DNA from 4 places in the Desulfosoma caldarium genome. Region 3 is predicted to be linked to each of the others. Evidence: riboswitches for the same ligand, from Rfam matches in the RefSeq annotation. Region 3 holds a riboswitch; each other region holds the start of a gene.
What was found. Region 3 has a riboswitch for cobalamin ahead of cobT (nicotinate-nucleotide--dimethylbenzimidazole phosphoribosyltransferase). Riboswitches for the same ligand answer to the same signal wherever they lie in the genome.

Region 1 (4,207 bases), 150 kb from region 3:
TCGCGAAACTGGGCGGATTTAAGGTGCAGGGAAAGGACGAAGAAGCGGCCAAAAAACTGGTGGACGACGCCATCGCTTTGTCCCAGGCCGGCTGTTTCAGTTTGGTTCTGGAAGCCATACCGGCGCAGGTGGCCCGGCGCATCACAGAAGCCGTGCCCATTCCCACCATCGGCATCGGCGCCGGGCCGGCCTGTGACGGCCAAGTCTTGGTGATCCATGACCTGGTGGGACTGTTTGACCGGTTTCTTCCTCGCTTTGTGAAACAGTACGATACGTTGGGACGAAGACTCGAGGAGGCGGTGAGCCGATACCGGCAGGAAGTGGAATCCGGCGTGTTTCCTGGTCCGGAACACTCCTTTGGAACGATTCAATAGCCCGGCGGTTTAAAAGGTCGTGGAAGAGCCGCGCTTGGAACCCTTTTCTTTGAAACGGTGAGTCTTTGGGGGGCGCGGGTGTGAAAGAAAAGGTAGCTGCTAGGGATTTCCAGATCCACCATTAAAAAAAGAAAAAACCTCGCTGGCGGGGCTTCCCGCCTATCTCGACCTGGCACATGCGGAAGGGATGCGCCATGCCATCAGGCGGCATGTGAAGATTCGGGAGAGGGGCCGGCAAGGTTGGGGTGATGAGCACATGGTCATGGCGCTGATTTTGCTCAATTTGGCAGGGGGAGCGTGTGTCGCGGATCTCGATGAGTTGAAGGTCGACGAAGGGTCATGCCGAATGCTTCGTCAGGTGGAGCCCTTTGGGCTGGCCAGGCGTTGTGGTCGCGACGTGGTGAAGGTGTTGAGAGCCCCGCGGGCCCAGGGCCCCGCCAAGTTTCGCCGGTCAATAGGGGGTGATTTGGGGAAACGCGCTCACCTTGCCCGGCCCGACGCCTCGTGATTATTTTATTGATAAAGCGTTTGAAGGAGGCCGCGATGAAAAAACAACAACGCGTATGGCTTGTTGTGTTCCTCATGGCCATGCTTATCGGGGTGCTGACCGCTTCCGGCTCCGTGCTCGCCCAAGAACCAGGATTCACCCGCCAAGATCGAGATCTGCTCATCGAATTGCGCACCCGCATGCTGGAAATCGACAAACGCTTTGAACAAATCAACAAGATCTTTGAACAGATCGACAAACGCTTTGAACAGATCGATAAGCGCTTTGAACAAGTGGACAAACGCTTTGAGCAAGTGGATAAACGCTTTGATCAGCTCATGCACTTTCTGTACATTCTCGCCGGCATTTTCACGTCCCTGGTGGTGGCGGTCATCGGCTTCGCCTATTGGGACCGCCGGACCATCGTCTCGCAAGCGAAAAAGGAGACCAAGGAAGATCTGGAGCGGGAAGGCCGTCTTCGGGACGTGATCCTGGCCCTGCGCGAATTTGCTGCCAAAAACGAGGATCTGGCATCTATTCTCAGGAGCTATCATCTTCTCTAGCTGCCCATCCTTTTGCATCTCGGCGCCCCACGCTTTTGCATGCCTCTTTTCACAGGCCTTCAGAGAGGAAAGCTTGAGCCGGGGGCGCGATCCAGCATATGGTCCCGAAAAGCACCGGGGCGCACAAAAAGCGTGCGCCCCGCCTAAGGACTCTCGCGTTTTTGCCCTACTCGGAATTTTCCTCCCCCCCCACGCCCGCGAGGACACCTGAGCGCACCGCCCATAGAGTCCCTTTTCACGGCGTGCCGCCGCGCGCCAAACCTCACCGCATGCCCGCGACCCTTTCCGCGGCAGGCGATACCCGAACTCCCTGAGCCGCCGCGGGTCCCGACGCGGGTTTTTCGGCACGCGCACACACAAACCCAAGGACACGCGGCACCCCAAAAGCCGTTCCACGTCTTTTCGAGCGATCTGCCCAACTTCTTTGAGCTGCGGGCCCCCTTTGCCGATCACGATGCCCCCTAGGAAATCCCGCTCCGCATAAATAGTGGCCTCGATGCGGAGGAGGTTTTTCTCGGCCTGCTTGCGAAAGACGTCCACGGTCACGGCCGTGGCGCAAAGAATTTTCTCTTCTTTCAGGTGAAATGCTTTTTCTCATACGATTTCTGACACCAAAAACCGTTTCAGCTGATCTGTCACGGCATCGTTCGGATCGTATTGAGGCCCTTCGGGAAGCCATTTTTCCAGTTCGGCCAGGAGCTGCGGCACGCCATCTCCCGTAAGCGCCGACAGCGGCACCACGGCCCCAAAGGATCGCGGGCCGGCATGAGATTCCATCATGGGAAGCCGCGCGACGTTGTCTTTCAAAAGATCCACTTTCTTGAGGACGAGCACCACCGGAGGAATTTTCCCTGCTTGACACCCGACAATGGTATTGGTAGCAAATTCGCGACCAGGTGCCGTATGGCTTAATAGGGAATCCCGTGAAAATCGGGAACGGGCCCGCCGCTGTGATCGGGAACGAAGGCTGCTATCAAAAGCCACTGCCCTTTTCGACAGGGTGGGAAGGCGCAGCCGGTAGGATGATCCGAAAGTCAGAAGACCTGCCTGGGTCAAGGGTTTGGGCAAGCCCTCGGGTGCACAGGGCATGAGCCCACGAGACCGCCGGATGAAAAAGGGAGATCCCGGGTTCTTGAGGAACTCGGGATTTTTTTGGCCATGTGGTCGCGGGCCCCCACATGGAACTCTAGGAAAGGGGGGAACCATGCGGAGCATTCTGGAAAGGAGAGGAACCTTCGAAGCCAGCTTCATTGCCGCGGACCGCACAGGGGCGCTTTCTGTGATGGGCTTCAGGCCGCTCCAGGTTTTTCGACAAAAACCTTTTTGGGCCAAGCTTTTGGGGTTGTTTTTATTTGTCATTCTGGTGGCGATGCATGCGATGCCGGCTCACTCGGCCGATTCAGCCGTACGGGAGGTCGAAGATGTGGTGGTGACGGCAACCCGAACGGCGGTTCCCAGGCAGCATCTGGGGATTTCCACCACGGTCATCACGGAAGAGGACATTCAGGCGCGCCGAGCCACCGATGTGGCGGAATTGCTTCGAGATGTGGCCGGGTTTCAGACCATTCGGTTTGGGTCTCCCGGTTCCCAGACCGTGGTTTTCCCCCGGGGGGGCGAACCCAACTATACCCTGGTCCTCATTGACGGTGTGCAGGTGAACCTGGGCGGTGGCGATTTTTACTGGGAAAATCTTTCCACAGACAATATCGAACGGATTGAAATCGTTCGAGGTCCACAAAGCGCGCTGTATGGGTCCGACGCCATCGGTGGAGTGGTTCAGATCTTCACCAAATCCGGAAGCGGCCCCGCGTCCGTGGAAGTGTCCACGGCCCATGGACTTCGATCGGACCGCGGTCGCTATTTTGGGGAACAAAAAGTGCGCGTTTCCGGTGGCACCGACCTTTTCGGATACTCTGCCGCCTACGGTCGAAGGGACGACGGTGGCATTCTGAAAATCAACAACGATTATTGGAATAACACTTTCAGCTCACGGTTTGATTTCTTTCCCAAGGACACTTGGGAAGTGAGCCTCGTGGGTCGACTGAGCGACAGCCGCTACGAATACCCCACGGAAAGCGCAGGGGATAAATATTCTCCCTTGGATCCAAACCAGACCCAACGGGAACAAGATGTATTGGTGGGTGTGTCGGCCAGAGTGCAAAGCACGCCCTGGTGGGAAAATGTGGTCAGTGTGGGATATCATCGCAATCTGCGCCGCAATCTGGATCCCTTCAATGAAGAAACCGATTTTGCCGAATCCTATGGGCGCTACAACGAAGTGCGGGCGACAGTGGACTATCACGCCAACCTGAACTGGAAGCCGACGGAGGCGGTGACTTCGGTCCTGACGGTGGGTTACGAACGGGACCAGGAAGACTATGCGCAGGAAAGCATCTACTTCGATACGACAAAGCTCAATGCAGACCGGACCAACGATGCGGTCTACGTTCAGGAACAGCTGAGCCTTTTGTCGCGCCTTCACCTGGTGGCGGGATTTCGGGTGGAAGACAACAGTGCCTTTGGCACCAAGGTGACACCGCGAGGCGCGGCGGCCTTTGAACTTCGCGAGACGGGAACAACCTTACGGCTGGCGGCAGCCAAAGGCATTAAGGAACCCACGTTCTATGAAAACTACGCCAACGACTCGTTCACCTTGGGCAATCCCGATTTGGACCCTGAGAGGGCCACATCCTGGGAAGTCGGGCTTTCCCAGCGTCTGGGCTCAAGGCTTCAGGCTTCAGCCACCTACTTCGAAAGCCGATACAAGGACCTCATTGCTTATG
Region 2 (4,207 bases), on a different contig from region 3:
TGCAGGATATCGATCCAACCCACGGTTTCACCTCACTCGCGACGGTGATCTTTCTGCCCTTTTTAACCCATATGCATGGAGAATTAAAGCTTCAGGGAGTTGACAGACCGCTCCAAAGCTTTTACGCTCCAACGGCTGTGTTCGGAACGGTTTCAAAGCATGCACCCGATGAGGAAACTATGAATAGTCGCTCACTTTTGCAGGCGAGGCCGGCAAGGCACCAAGGGTGGAAAAAGCCACAAGACGGAAAAGATCGGTTGCAGAAACGAAGCCTTCGAGGTTTTACGCTCATTGAACTGCTCATCGTCATGGTCATTTTGGGGCTTTTGGCCGCTCTGGTGGCGCCCAAGATGTTCCAGAAAGTCGGCGCATCCAAGGTCAAAGCCGCCAAGGCGCAGATCGCTCTTCTGGGCACGGCCTTGGATGCTTATCGTCTCGACGTGGGCCGGTACCCCACCACCGAAGAGGGCCTTCAGGCCTTGAGGGTCAATCCAGGCGCCGACACATGGGACGGGCCCTATCTACCCAAGGACGTTCCCAAGGATCCCTGGGGCCGCGACTATGTGTACCGATCCCCCGGGCAACATGGAGACTATGACCTCTATTCATTGGGTGCGGATGGACAGGAAGGTGGAGAAGGTGAAAACGCCGATGTGGTCAGCTGGCAGTAGCACCCATGCGCCTGCGGCGTAAGGGTCTTTGCGTTCGCAGGCGCAGGGTTTCCGTCCGCGGCGTTGTTCTTTTTTAGGCACACCGATAGGTTTCTTCCGTTTCCGACTCCCACCCATTCCACAGGTACGCGGCTTCGCGCCCTTGAGCCACCACGCGGAAGGCGTAGCGGACCTGTTCCTCGTAAAAGTGGCAGTAAGGACTCGGCGCCTCCAACCTGCCACTGACCGCCTGCACCTCCGCAGGGCAAGGCGCTCCGCAAAAATGCCGCACGGCACATCGTCCACAAGGCTCGATGTTTTCCACCTTGCGGCGCGTCACAGCCTGAAAGGGATGGCTTTCCAAAACGCCCGCAATGTCGTCCCGAAACAGGTTTCCGCCTCGGTATTCGGGAAACCCGATGAACTCACTGCATGGAAACAGATCCCCTTGGGCGGACACGGCGAAGAAACAGCGGCCGCCGCCGCACGGGGAAATGTCACACATGAGCCGCCGGCCTGTCGGACCAACCACTCCTGCCAGAACGTTGGCAAAATTGGCAACAACCAGCTTTCTTGAAGTTTTTTCAAACAAGGCGTACGTTCTGTCCAAAGCTGCGCAGAACGCTTCGGCCAGGACGGCATCATCGGGCTTGAGATCCATGCCTCCTTGGCGGGTACACCGCACGGGGTTGAACATCACCACGCCAACGCCGGCGTCGTGATAAAAATCTACCAGCTCCGGCAGGAGCGCCACATTTTCTCGAGTGACCGTCGTGATCACGTTAAAGGCCGGGTACAATGCCAGCCGCTCCATGACCCGGCGCACTTGAGCAAACGCCCCCTTTCCAAGCCAATTTTTTCGAACCTTATCCGCCACGATGGCTTCATGGGCGTCCAGAGAGATGCCGATGCCAACCCCTCGGGACGTGAGAAAATCGATGGCCTCGTCATCCAGAAGGGTCGCATTGGTCTGAATCCCAAACAGGAACCTCCCTCGAAAGCGGTCGATGGCCGAAAAGACCGCATCTCGAGCCAACATGGGCTCCGAGCCGTGAAAGATGAGCTGCGGTGTTGCATCGGGCTCCAGTGTCCGGTCAAAATACTCTGCCAGACGCTCCAGGGCTCGTGCCACCTCTTCCGGCGTCATGGTTGCGCCGTTTCGGCGCATGTCTTCCGGAAGATAACAGTACGTGCAGTTGAAGTTGCACCGTTCCGTCGGGTTGAAATAGACGGCCGAAGGCGTCAACCCAAAACGGAGACGCTGCATCTCGGCTTCAAAGCCTTCCCTTTGCGCCAAAAAGTCCTGGAGCAGAGGCCCGGACAAGGCGTCCGGCAGCGATTCCGCCTCCACAACGGCCCAATAGGCACTGTTCGGCTCGACGACCGCGACGCGATTCGGCAAACCGATGTCCAGCACGGCAAAACAAGGCCCAAAGCCGCTATTGGCGTAGCGGGGACGGCCCTTAAGGAAAACTTCATGACCCATTTACTTGTCCTGTTTCTCTTTGTGACTAGGGGTCAGCAAAATGTAATGGGACAAGCCCGTCGAATCGCCCAACTTTCGGCATCGCCGACGGTACGCAATGATGCGGTTTGCTTTCTTCATGGTTTTCCTCCTCAGTTGATCTTCTGGAATCATCACATTTTGGCCGCGGACCAAATAAAAAGCCCGGAGCCATCCGCATACGCAGATGAACTCCGGGCTTCCTTTGCCATCGGTTGCCCGGCCTCATGTTTTCCAGCAGGTCTTCTGGCTCTCGGATCATCTGAAGGACCGCAGCCTTCCCCTCGGGGTGTTCCCCGAAAGTGACCGGTTCGACCGCTCGAACCTTCGCGCTCCTTCATCCCCGATCACAGCGGCGGGACCGCCACGGATTTTCACCGTGTTCCGGGATGCTGGAAAACCGTTACCGCATTCATGGCTTTTCTGCCACGAACCTCGGGGCCTGTCAAGGTGGAAACCTGCAACCCGTTTGCCCGGGGGTTCATAACCTTGACCCATGGAAAGGGACGATGGGTCCCCCATGGGCCGAAAATCACCATGGCCGTCGTGAAAAAAAAGATTATGACCCCGCTTTAGGTCCTGAGCTCTTTGAAGGGCTCAGAATAAGAGACGTTTATCGTGACCCCGCATCGGACTGACCAGCCATAAGCCGTCGATTTGGTCCGGAAAAGGTGTGTGTGATGGGGGAACAGTCGCTAAGCCAGTTCAAAGCCAAAGATGGACGGTTAAATGGAGATCGTGCTGGACATTCTCAAGGGCCACAAAACCATCGCGAAGGTGGCACGCGAGCACGATGTCAACCGGACAACCCCCAACGCAGGTCGAATAACCTCGAAAATCCCCTCGCGACCACATTGGAACCCGACGATCTATGGCGCATCTGAATGAACGCACCGTCGAACGGCCGGATTTCCTGTCAATCGGCATGGATGCCTCGGCTCAGGGCAGGCCCCCCTGCCGGCCCCGATGACCCCGTGTCTGACCCATGTAGGGGCAGCCACAGGGGCTGCCCCTACGGTGTCGTGGCCGGTTGTGGGTTCAAATGTTGTTACGCCATGTGATCCAAATGGTGTTGCCGCATGGGGTGCACATGTCGCTGCCGCATGAGGTGCATCAGTTTAAAACAACGACAACCCGTCGGTATGGGCACGGGGTGAACATGTCGGCTGCCCTGCTGCCCCCACCCGGGCCGGCCTTTTGCGCACGCGCATCGATATCCGGGCATTACGTAGGAGCACAGGCCCCCGCGACTGACCCGATGACCCCGTGCCTCACCAAAATAGGGGCAGCCACAAGGGCTGCCCCTACATGATCCGGACCTGAAGGCCAAGAAAAGCGCGGTCACAGAATCGACCGTTTTGGCCTTGATTCCTAGGGTTTATGACACGTTCTTAGTGCTTCACTTCAATCCTCTTTGGCCGAGACGCTTCGGCCTTGGGAATCTCGATGCGCAGCACACCGTCTTTGTAGACCGCCTCGATCCCTTCCGCCTTCACTTCCGCCGGCAAACTAAAGGATCGGGCAAACGAACCGTATCGGCGTTCCACGCGGTGGAAAGATTCCCCTTTCTCTTCCTTTTCCTGGCGCTTTTCCCCTTTAACGGTCAACACGTTATCCGTGATGCTGATGTCCAGATCCTTCACATCCACGCCGGGAAGATCGGCTTTGACAACAATCTTATCTTCCGTTTCGGAAATGTCAAAGGCCGGCATCAGCACTTTGTCCTCGCCCCACACGGCCGGAAGGGCTTCCTCAAAGAATCGGTCCATCCAGTCGAAGGCCCTCGGCCATGCAAGGAGCGACTCCCTTCGCGAACGCGGAACCAATCCGAGCATGTCCAGTACCTCCTTTAATGAGAGTTTTTCATGACCTACGCTTTCGCCAAAAAGTTAACTCTCATTGGGGTGCTGTCAAGTCCCCTCCTTGAGGGACCACCGCGTCCGTAAGCTCTGGGGCTTTTCTCGTCACCCTTTCGGGGCGTTTTCCCCTGTTTCTTCAAGGAGTCTTTTGAAACGGGCAGAATCCCGCACGCGGCGTGCCGAAGCCGCTTCCG
Region 3 (4,207 bases):
GTTGAGGCGCTCTTGATTTGAGGGCCAGAAACGCCAGCGTACGCCACAAACCGCACTGAATGCCTCGAGTGTAAACATGCGGCTCTGTGCATCAGAACCGGTGCAAGGCGTGGCAGAGTGTATGGCACGTGGAGGCAAGCGGCCGAGTGAGTGAAAGGCCCGGGAGATATGTGTCTCTCGGGTTTTCTTTTGATTCAAAGGGTGAGCCCCTCTTTGAAATGGTTTTGGTCAAGACCAAACCCTTCTCCACCGAATCGGAAAATGCCCAAGGAGAAGGGTTTGGCGGCAGGTGGCCTACGAGAGGCCTTTTACTTCTACCCTTCTTTCTTAGGATGACACTGCACGCACGTGGTCGGAGCGGTGGTTTGCGGATTTTCGGCCTTCAGTTTCTTGTGACAACCCTGACAATTGTTGTGGAAGGCCAGTTTCAAGTTGAGCTTTTGCTGTTCGGGAGGCAGTTTCTTTTCCCCTTTAATGGTCGGCTCATTATGGCACTCCTGGCACTTTTGCACAGGATCCCCTTCCTTCCATACGTTCTGGCCACCCTCGTACTTGTGATGACATTCCGTACAGGCGATCTTGTACTCCTCGGCGTGCTTCTTGTGCGCGAACTCAACGAGGGCCTTCGTGTGGCTGGGCCACAGGGTGGAATTCATGGTCATCACATCCGGAGCGTCCGCCGCCACGGCCATGAGGGCTCCCACAAACAGAGCCACGGCAACGCAAACCGACGGGCCAAACCAACGTTTTCCTTTCACGGTGTCACCTCCTTTCCCTCATACAGTTTGAGTTTGTGATTCCATTCACGCCCGCTATTCTAGTGAGCATGTCATGAAGCCGTCAAGGCTTTTTGGCCTTCAAATCGTTCCTTGACAGATCAGGAACGCCTTGGAGTATATAGGACAAAAAAGATGTGCTGGGCAGATCTCTCAAGAGGAGGCTTGTGATGCTGTTTATGGCCATCTATAGCTACGCTCCGGAAGATCGCGACCGCGTCATTCAGCGTACGGAACAACTTCCCGAAGTGCCGGGAACGGCCATGAAGGGGGAGTGGTTCGATGTGACGGGGCATCGCGTGTTTCGGCTTTTCGAAGCAGAAGATGAGACGCATCTCGCGGCGGCCGTCTTTCAGTGGACGGATTTAGGCGTGGCCGAAGTGGTGCCGGTGATGGAGACCAAAAAGGCGTTGAAGCTTTTGCGGCGAACATCGAAGAAACCCTAGGTTTGGTTCGACCGGGCCACCGGTCATCGCGGCGCAACCGGCCCGGCTAGATGGCGCCCTGCGGGTTTTCTACAGAAAAGAGTTTGAGCGGGGCGAGGCGTCGCTGTGGCTGTGTGGGGCTTCATGAGCGGTGAGCGGGACGGCTGAGCGCAGGCCGAGGAAGGCAACTCCTCGAAGGGCCCAAGAGCGGTCGAGAGAAACCTTCTCGAACACGAAGTCACGTCGACGGTTTCTGGGGAAAATTAAGGAAAGGAGAGAAAAGGCCCGCTTGCATTGACTCTAAGTACGCTGGGCGACGTCCGGGATGGTGCCCCGAAAAGAGCACGGGGAGAATAGGGAAGGCGGTGCAAAGCCGCCACGCTGGGCCGGCGCTGTAAGCGGGGATGCCTTCGGAAAAAAGCCACTGATTCCGGTCGTGAATCGGGAAGGCCCGAAGAGTCAGAAGATCCGCAAGTCAGAAGACCTGCCACCCGGACAATGAGTGGACCGAAAGTTTACCTGCGCCTCAAGGTAAGCCTTCGAGGTCTTGGGACCTCGAAGGCTTTTTTGTTGGAAAAGCGACAAATCAAGAGGGGAGTGGCATGCCTATGGAAAAAGAGCTTCAAAGCATTGTGGCCCGTATTGAACCGGCGGATTCGCACTGGGAAAAGCTCGCCTGGGAAAGACTGCGGTCTCAAATTCGGCCGAGAGGCTCCTTGGGACGGCTGGAGGAGATGGCCGCGCGACTGGGAGCCATCTTCCGAAGCGTGTCGCCCAGTGTGAGCAGAAAAATCATTTTCACCATGGCCGGTGATCACGGTGTAGCCGAAGAAGGCGTCAGTGCCTACCCGCAGGAAGTCACGGCGCAGATGGTCTTTAGTTTTCTCAAGGGCTGGGCGTCCATCAATATCTTGGCGGATCATGTGGGGGCTGAGGTGCGCGTGGTGGATTTGGGCGTGGCCTCCGATCTTCCTGAGGACTGGGCCGTGATTCGACGTAAGATCGGCAAAGGGACGCGCAACATAACGAAAGGACCGGCCATGGAACGCCATGAAGCTGTTCGTGGCCTAGTGGAGGGGGCTCGCCTGGTCATGGACGCCGTTCAAGACGAAGGTTTTCATCTGGTGGGCACAGGGGACATGGGCATCGGCAACACGACGCCGTCCACGGCCATCGTCGCGACCCTGACGGGGAAGCCCGTCAAGGACCTCACAGGGCGAGGCACCGGCATTGACGATGCCGCCTGGAATCGTAAAGTGCGGGCCGTGGAAAGGGCTTTGGCCGTTAACCGACCGAATGCCGCCGATCCGGTGGATGTTCTGGCCAAGGTGGGTGGATATGAAATCGCCGGGCTTGCCGGAGCGGTTCTCGGCGCTGCGGCGGTGCGCACGCCCGTGGTTTGCGACGGTTTCATTGCCACGGCGGGGGCGCTCATCGCCTGTCAGCTCGCGCCGTTCGCCAAGGATTATCTCTTTGTATCCCATCGCAGTCAGGAAGTGGGTCACGGGGCCATGATCGAGCTCTTGGGACTTTCCCCTTTGTTGGACCTGTCCATGCGGCTGGGGGAAGGCACGGGAGCGGCCTTGGCGATAAGCCTGGTGGAAGCTTCGGCGCGCGTCCTTCGGGACATCAAGACTTTTGAGGAAGCCGGCGTCACGGATACCGGACGTTGAAGCTGCGGTGCCGTCGCGGATGGTGCGGTCATGGCCTATCAATCCACCCGCACCACCGCGCCGCCTTGGACTTGAAGAATGGGATATTGGCGTTCCATGTGGCCGTCGGGTGCGAACCGCACGGGGCCCAGGGGTCCGTTGGGCAGTTCCACTCGAAGCAGCCACTGCCGAAAGCTCAGGCGATCGGGCCGGCCTTCCTTGAGGACGTGTTCTCGCGCATGCAGGGCCATCAGGGTTGCGGTGTAGCCTTGGGCCGCGAGAAAATCGGGTTCTTCACCGTAAGTTTCGCCATAGTCTCGCGCAAAGGCTTCCTGAACGGGGTCTTGCGCCTCGAAGGTGCCCCTCTGAAAGGCGGAAGGAAACAGCGCCCCTTCCAGGTACACGCCGCCCGCGGAGAGCAGGATCTTTTCTTCCCACAGATTCGTGCCCAAAAGCGTCACACCCACCACATTGTAATAGGGCAACTGCGGCGCGATTAAAGCGATGGTGTCGGCGGCGTCCGGAATGAAGAGGGCATCCAAGGGTGTTTCCGAAATATCCACCCCGAATCCTTTGGCCACATGCTGGGCAATAACCTGAATGGGACCCTTGAAATCGGTCATGCCGGCCGCGTAGGTGCTCTCCACCACCACTCTTCCGTCCAGCTCCAGAACCTTGCGAACAAAGATGTCCCTCAGAGCGCGCCCGTAAGGTTCTTCCGGGTAAAGCACGCCGAAGTTTCGAAACCCCATGGCGTTTCGACAATAAGTGAGCAGTGCGCCGATCATGTCCTGATGGTCCATGAAGGCGTGGAGAAGAAAAGGGGTCTGGGAGGTGACGTGGCGCTTTTCCGTAAAACTGACCACGGGAATTCCCTTTTCATTCACCGTGGAAAGAATGGCTTTGGCACTTTTCGGGTTCAGTGGCCCCAGCACGGCAAGGACGCGCTCTTCCTGCACCAGGTGGTTGAGAGCGCTCACAGCCACGTCCGGGTTGGCCTGGGTGTCCGCCAAAACCAACCGGGCTGAAGTCCCATGAAACAGCTTTTCCCAATGCCTCAAAGCCAGGGCCACACCCTTGACCAACCGCCGGCCGTGCGCGCTATGGGGGCCGCTCAGAGGTACCATGCACCCGAGTTTATGAGGATCCGCCTGGGGCAAGGGCCCCATGACCCCTCGAAGTTCTTCTTCGATGCGGCGGGCTATGGGATGTTGGGGATACTGGGCCATCAGCTTGAGCAGACCGTCCCGACGCCCTTGCGCGGGGCCCAACTGAAGGCGACGATAGAGCAAGAAAGGCACGAGGCGCTCGGCGGTGTAGGTCTGAAGGGCCCGTTCCACAGCGGGGCCTTCCA
Region 4 (4,207 bases), on a different contig from region 3:
TCAGGACATCATAGAAACGTCCATGCGCGCTTGGGCCGACCGTCACGGCGGGAACATCTATTGGCGACTTCCTGTGTGTGTCGGCGTCGCTGGAGTCGAGGATCCTTTGTTTGAAAAACTGAGGGAGGTTGCCGCGCCCGATCATGCTCGGCCGCAGGACCTTCTGCCTTTCGCGGCTTCGGTGATCGTCTTTTTTTTGCCGTTTCGAAAAGACCTCGCCAAGAAAAACCGATCGGATACGCCTTACGCTGCCCGCTCCTGGGCCGAAGCCTACGTGGCCACCAACGCCCTCATTGCCGAGATCTGCGAAGCCCTGAAGCATCATTTGGCCCAGGAAGGCTATGACAGCGCTACCACGCCGGCAACCCACAATTTCGATGAAAAACGCCTCGTCAGCCGATGGTCTCACAAGCATCTGGGCTACATTGCCGGGCTCGGAACCTTTGGCGTTCATCACCAGCTCATCACGCATCAAGGGGCGTGCGGCCGACTGGGCAGTTTGGTGACGACCAAACCCATGGCGCCGACGCCACGCCCCACCGTGGAATACTGCCTCGCCAAATCGGGTCATCCGTGCACGGCATGCGTTCGCCGCTGCACCTTTGGAGCACTCACCCTCGACGGGCTGGACCGGCATCGCTGCTACGCCCAGCTCTTGGAAAACGATCGCCACTTCAAGGATCTTCCCCTGGTGGATGTGTGCGGCAAATGCGTGGCCGATGTACCGTGCAGTTATGGCATTCCCAAAGCCTCCATGGCCGATTGCAGGTGACGGATCCAAACGTCCACCACCGCCGGAACTTCTCCCATGCCGCGAAAGACCGGAACCGCCTTAATGCCCTGGGCTTCCAGCTGAGATTTCCAACTGTCGGGCTCTTCACCTGCCATATCGTTGCGAGCGTGGTCACCGGCGACAACCATGAAGGGCACCAAGTAGGCCTTGGGCACGCGGCGGCTTTTTAAAGTGGACAGAACGTTTTCAAAGGGAAGAGCCCCTTCCACCGTGGCAAGATACATGTTGCTATCCTGTTTTCGAAAGTAGCTGTCCATGGCGACGTAGGCGGCATCGGCGGGATGGTGCTCACTGCCGTGCCCCATGTAGATCACCGCTTCATTGGGCTTTCGCTCTAAAGGCACACTCTCTGCCATGGCTCGCGCCACCTGGACCATGTCTTCGGCGGATGAGATGAGGGGCTGTGCAAAGGTGACTTTTTTGAAGCCGCCCACCATCTGCGCGAAGAACCGGGCGTTTGTGTAAAGATCATGAAACTCCGCTCCCGGAATGATATGCAGTGACATGACGGCCACGTGTGTAAAACCATCCTCCATGAGCTTGGCCAGGGCGGTTTCCGGAGCATCGAGGGATTGGCCCTGAGCGCGAAGTTTTTTGCGTATGATGCTGGAGGTGTAGGCCCAGCGCCTTTCCACTTTAGGGAAAGCCGCTGCGATGCGCTGGTCGATGAGATCGTAGGCTTTTTGGGCTTCCGGAACACTCGTTCCAAAGGCCACCACGAGAATGGCCGGCTTTGCCTCTTCGGCGGATTCATGCTTGGCCATCGCCTTTTTAACTCCCGTGCTTCCCAGAACCATCCCCACCAATCCCAGTTGTACGAGAAGAACCCACGCGCCTTTTCTTAACTTGGCCACCATACGATATTCCTCCCTTTGAACGCAAAAGGCTTGACTTCTTGCCTGCGAAGCGCCGCACAACCCCAAGCCCTTTCCAGGGTTGCACCGCGTCCACGCGGTGTCCTCGCCGGCTCTCCCTTAACCGCAAAGACGCAGGGGGGCTCCGATGATGGACATGCCGCGTTCGCCGTCCACCTGAGCTCGAACACAGAGGATTTCCTGCATGCCTTGGGTGAGCATGCGCCACCAGTTTTCGGCAATCTCGAATTCCGAGCGAGCCACGCCGATGGCGTGCGCGCCAAAGCGGTCCATGCAGGCATAGGAACCCCAGCTGTCCTCGTGGAGTTCTCCCCCTTGGGTCACATAGACAATCAATCCTCTTTTCATCAGAATCCTCCGTTTTTTGAAGGCGCCCGGGGCCCATGGGTGCAACCCCGGGCGGTCAAAGGGTAAATGGAACGATGAGGAGGGTGGTGCTGGGAAAAAGGTGGGCCGCCTTTTTCCCCAAAAAAAATCCTTAGAGCCGACGGCTCTAAGGATTGCACCCAGTTTCGCTTAGTCCTCACGCGGGAAACATGACGGCATGCACCCGTGCCGCATTTCCCAACGATCAGGCAGGTCTTCTGGCTCACGGATCGTCCGAGCGCTTGCACCTTCCCAACGCCTTGGCGGCGTCAGTGGTTTCGTCGCAAGCGCCGTCCCCGTTCACAGCGGCGGGACCGCTCCCGACTTTCACGGGATTCCCTTTTAAGCAGCAAGCACCTGATCGCTCCGGCAACTTGTGACTTCCTGCTACCGCTCCGGCCTCACCCTTGTCAAGAGAAATTTTCTCGACCCCCTGCGGGACCATTTGAGACGCCAAAAGCCCCCTGGCCCTTCCTCTGTGAACGGTCCCTGCAGAAGCGGCATACGGTGCGAAATATTGTGGCGCCTTGCGAAGCTCTTGGACTGTGAGCAGCCCCGTTGGGATTTTACGACCCCTGGTAGACGCCAACATATCCTACACCTCAGGGGCTTTGCCCACGGTCATTTGGATGGCGTCTTCCGTTTCCACAATCTGAAGCACCGTGCCGCCGTTATGGGCCACCACCCGTTCCATCTTGGGTCTTTGCGCCGCCGTGATGAGAAAGCGAAAACTCTGACCGGGCCGCACGAATCTGAGACGTAAACTTACGTCCAGAAACCCCGCTCAGCAATCATCCCTGTAGTCGGCCACAAGATCACTGCTCGCTGCCTGGTTATTCTCAGGGCGGTCTTGTCGCATTCTTGAATCCTTTTTAAAGCGGTCTGAAACCTGTGAGTGCCTTGACACGTGTTGTGTTTTCCTTCACTTTAGTTCGTTAAGGAAAGGTCGAAGCCTTTCAAGCCCGGCCCACACAGCTTGAGGGATGCCGTCCCTCACGCCATGAACCTCCGGTCACGAAGACCTCGTGGAATTTTTTCTCCTTCAACAACCCAAGCACATCGAACAAAGGAGGTTGTCATGAATCATCGCATCGCCGTTTCGGTCTTGGCCATGGTTTTATTGAGCGGTTTTTTGGGCACGGGGTCGTCCCTGGCTCATTTTGGGCTCATTCTGCCTTCCGACGACATTGTCACGCCGGAAGATTCTAAGACCCTCACGGTGCAGGCCAAGTTCCTCCATCCCATGGAGGGGCACTACATGGAAATGGTCAAGCCCAAGCGTTTCGGCTTTGTGCGCTTGGGCCAGACAACGGATTTAACCACTTCCCTGCAAGCCCGCAAAGGGCGTGGCGCCGATCAGGACAGCGACTTCACGTACTGGGAAACCACCTATACGGTTCGAAAGCCCGGAAACTATGTCTTTTTCATGGAACCCAACCCGTACTGGGAACCCGCGGAGGACAAATACATTGTGCACTATACAAAGGTGTGCGTCCAGGCCCTTGGCCTGGAAGAAGGCTGGGACGAGCCCGTGGGGCTGGAGACGGAAATCGTGCCGTTGACAAGGCCCTATGGACTGTGGACCGGCAATGTGTTTACCGGCCGCGTGCTTCTCAAAGGAAAGCCCGTCCCGTATGCGGAAGTGGAAGTGGAATACCTCAACGAATCCCCGGATAATCCATCCAGGGTGGCAGCCCCTTCCGATCCGTACGTGACTCAGGTGATTAAGGCCGACGGGAACGGTGTGTTCACCTACGCCATGCCTCGCGCGGGCTGGTGGGGCTTTGCCGCGCTCAGCGAGGCTTCCTGGAAGCTCAAAAAGGACGGGAAACCCAAACCCGTGGAGATCGGGGCCGTCTTTTGGGTGCACACCACGGACATGAAATGATTTCGCGGGCATGGAGGGCAATCATGGGCCATCATCACGATGCCACAACCCCAAAACATGAGCACGATCACTGCACCCAGGCTTCCCATCAGGCTCATCACGGGGGCAAGCACGACGCACATTTCGGCCACGAAGGCCATACCGCTTTGGCAGAATCCGAAGGTGGTGCCCTTTCCATGAGAGAAAAGCTGGCCAAAATGCTGGATCACTGGCAGCACCACAACGAAGACCATGGGACGTCCTATCGCCGCTGGGCGCAGCACGCGCGATCGGAAGGCCTCGAAC

Region 1: linked by a shared signal. The riboswitch ahead of EDC27_RS05955 (TonB-dependent receptor plug domain-containing protein) and the one ahead of cobT (nicotinate-nucleotide--dimethylbenzimidazole phosphoribosyltransferase) in region 3 are both predicted to bind cobalamin.
Region 2: linked by a shared signal. The riboswitch ahead of cbpB (peptide-modifying radical SAM enzyme CbpB) and the one ahead of cobT (nicotinate-nucleotide--dimethylbenzimidazole phosphoribosyltransferase) in region 3 are both predicted to bind cobalamin.
Region 4: linked by a shared signal. The riboswitch ahead of EDC27_RS05020 (hypothetical protein) and the one ahead of cobT (nicotinate-nucleotide--dimethylbenzimidazole phosphoribosyltransferase) in region 3 are both predicted to bind cobalamin.

What each region holds. Positions count from the first base shown of each region.
Region 1 is NZ_RJVA01000011.1:18,858-23,064, forward strand. It holds gene panB (3-methyl-2-oxobutanoate hydroxymethyltransferase) at 1-374, shown strand, start outside; gene EDC27_RS16485 (hypothetical protein) at 918-1,424, shown strand; partial or broken gene EDC27_RS17020 (KH domain-containing protein) at 1,773-1,970, opposite strand; gene EDC27_RS15785 (ERA-like protein 1) at 2,019-2,261, opposite strand; cobalamin riboswitch at 2,302-2,489, shown strand; gene EDC27_RS05955 (TonB-dependent receptor plug domain-containing protein) at 2,629-4,207, shown strand, end outside.
Region 2 is NZ_RJVA01000010.1:247,655-251,861, forward strand. It holds gene EDC27_RS04315 (coiled-coil domain-containing protein) at 1-23, opposite strand, end outside; gene gspG (type II secretion system major pseudopilin GspG) at 258-671, shown strand; gene cbpB (peptide-modifying radical SAM enzyme CbpB) at 745-2,136, opposite strand; cobalamin riboswitch at 2,374-2,566, opposite strand; gene EDC27_RS15915 (hypothetical protein) at 2,884-3,042, shown strand; gene EDC27_RS04330 (Hsp20/alpha crystallin family protein) at 3,546-3,989, opposite strand; gene EDC27_RS04335 (hypothetical protein) at 4,119-4,207, opposite strand, start outside.
Region 3 is NZ_RJVA01000011.1:165,932-170,138, forward strand. It holds gene EDC27_RS06650 (cytochrome c3 family protein) at 315-758, opposite strand; gene EDC27_RS06655 (DUF3303 domain-containing protein) at 947-1,222, shown strand; cobalamin riboswitch at 1,511-1,706, shown strand; gene cobT (nicotinate-nucleotide--dimethylbenzimidazole phosphoribosyltransferase) at 1,810-2,874, shown strand; gene EDC27_RS06665 (ABC transporter substrate-binding protein) at 2,913-4,207, opposite strand, start outside.
Region 4 is NZ_RJVA01000010.1:381,886-386,092, forward strand. It holds gene EDC27_RS05010 (epoxyqueuosine reductase) at 1-772, shown strand, start outside; gene EDC27_RS05015 (sirohydrochlorin cobaltochelatase) at 733-1,650, opposite strand; gene EDC27_RS05020 (hypothetical protein) at 1,768-2,016, opposite strand; cobalamin riboswitch at 2,226-2,410, opposite strand; gene EDC27_RS05025 (DUF4198 domain-containing protein) at 3,113-3,922, shown strand; gene EDC27_RS05030 (hypothetical protein) at 3,946-4,207, shown strand, end outside.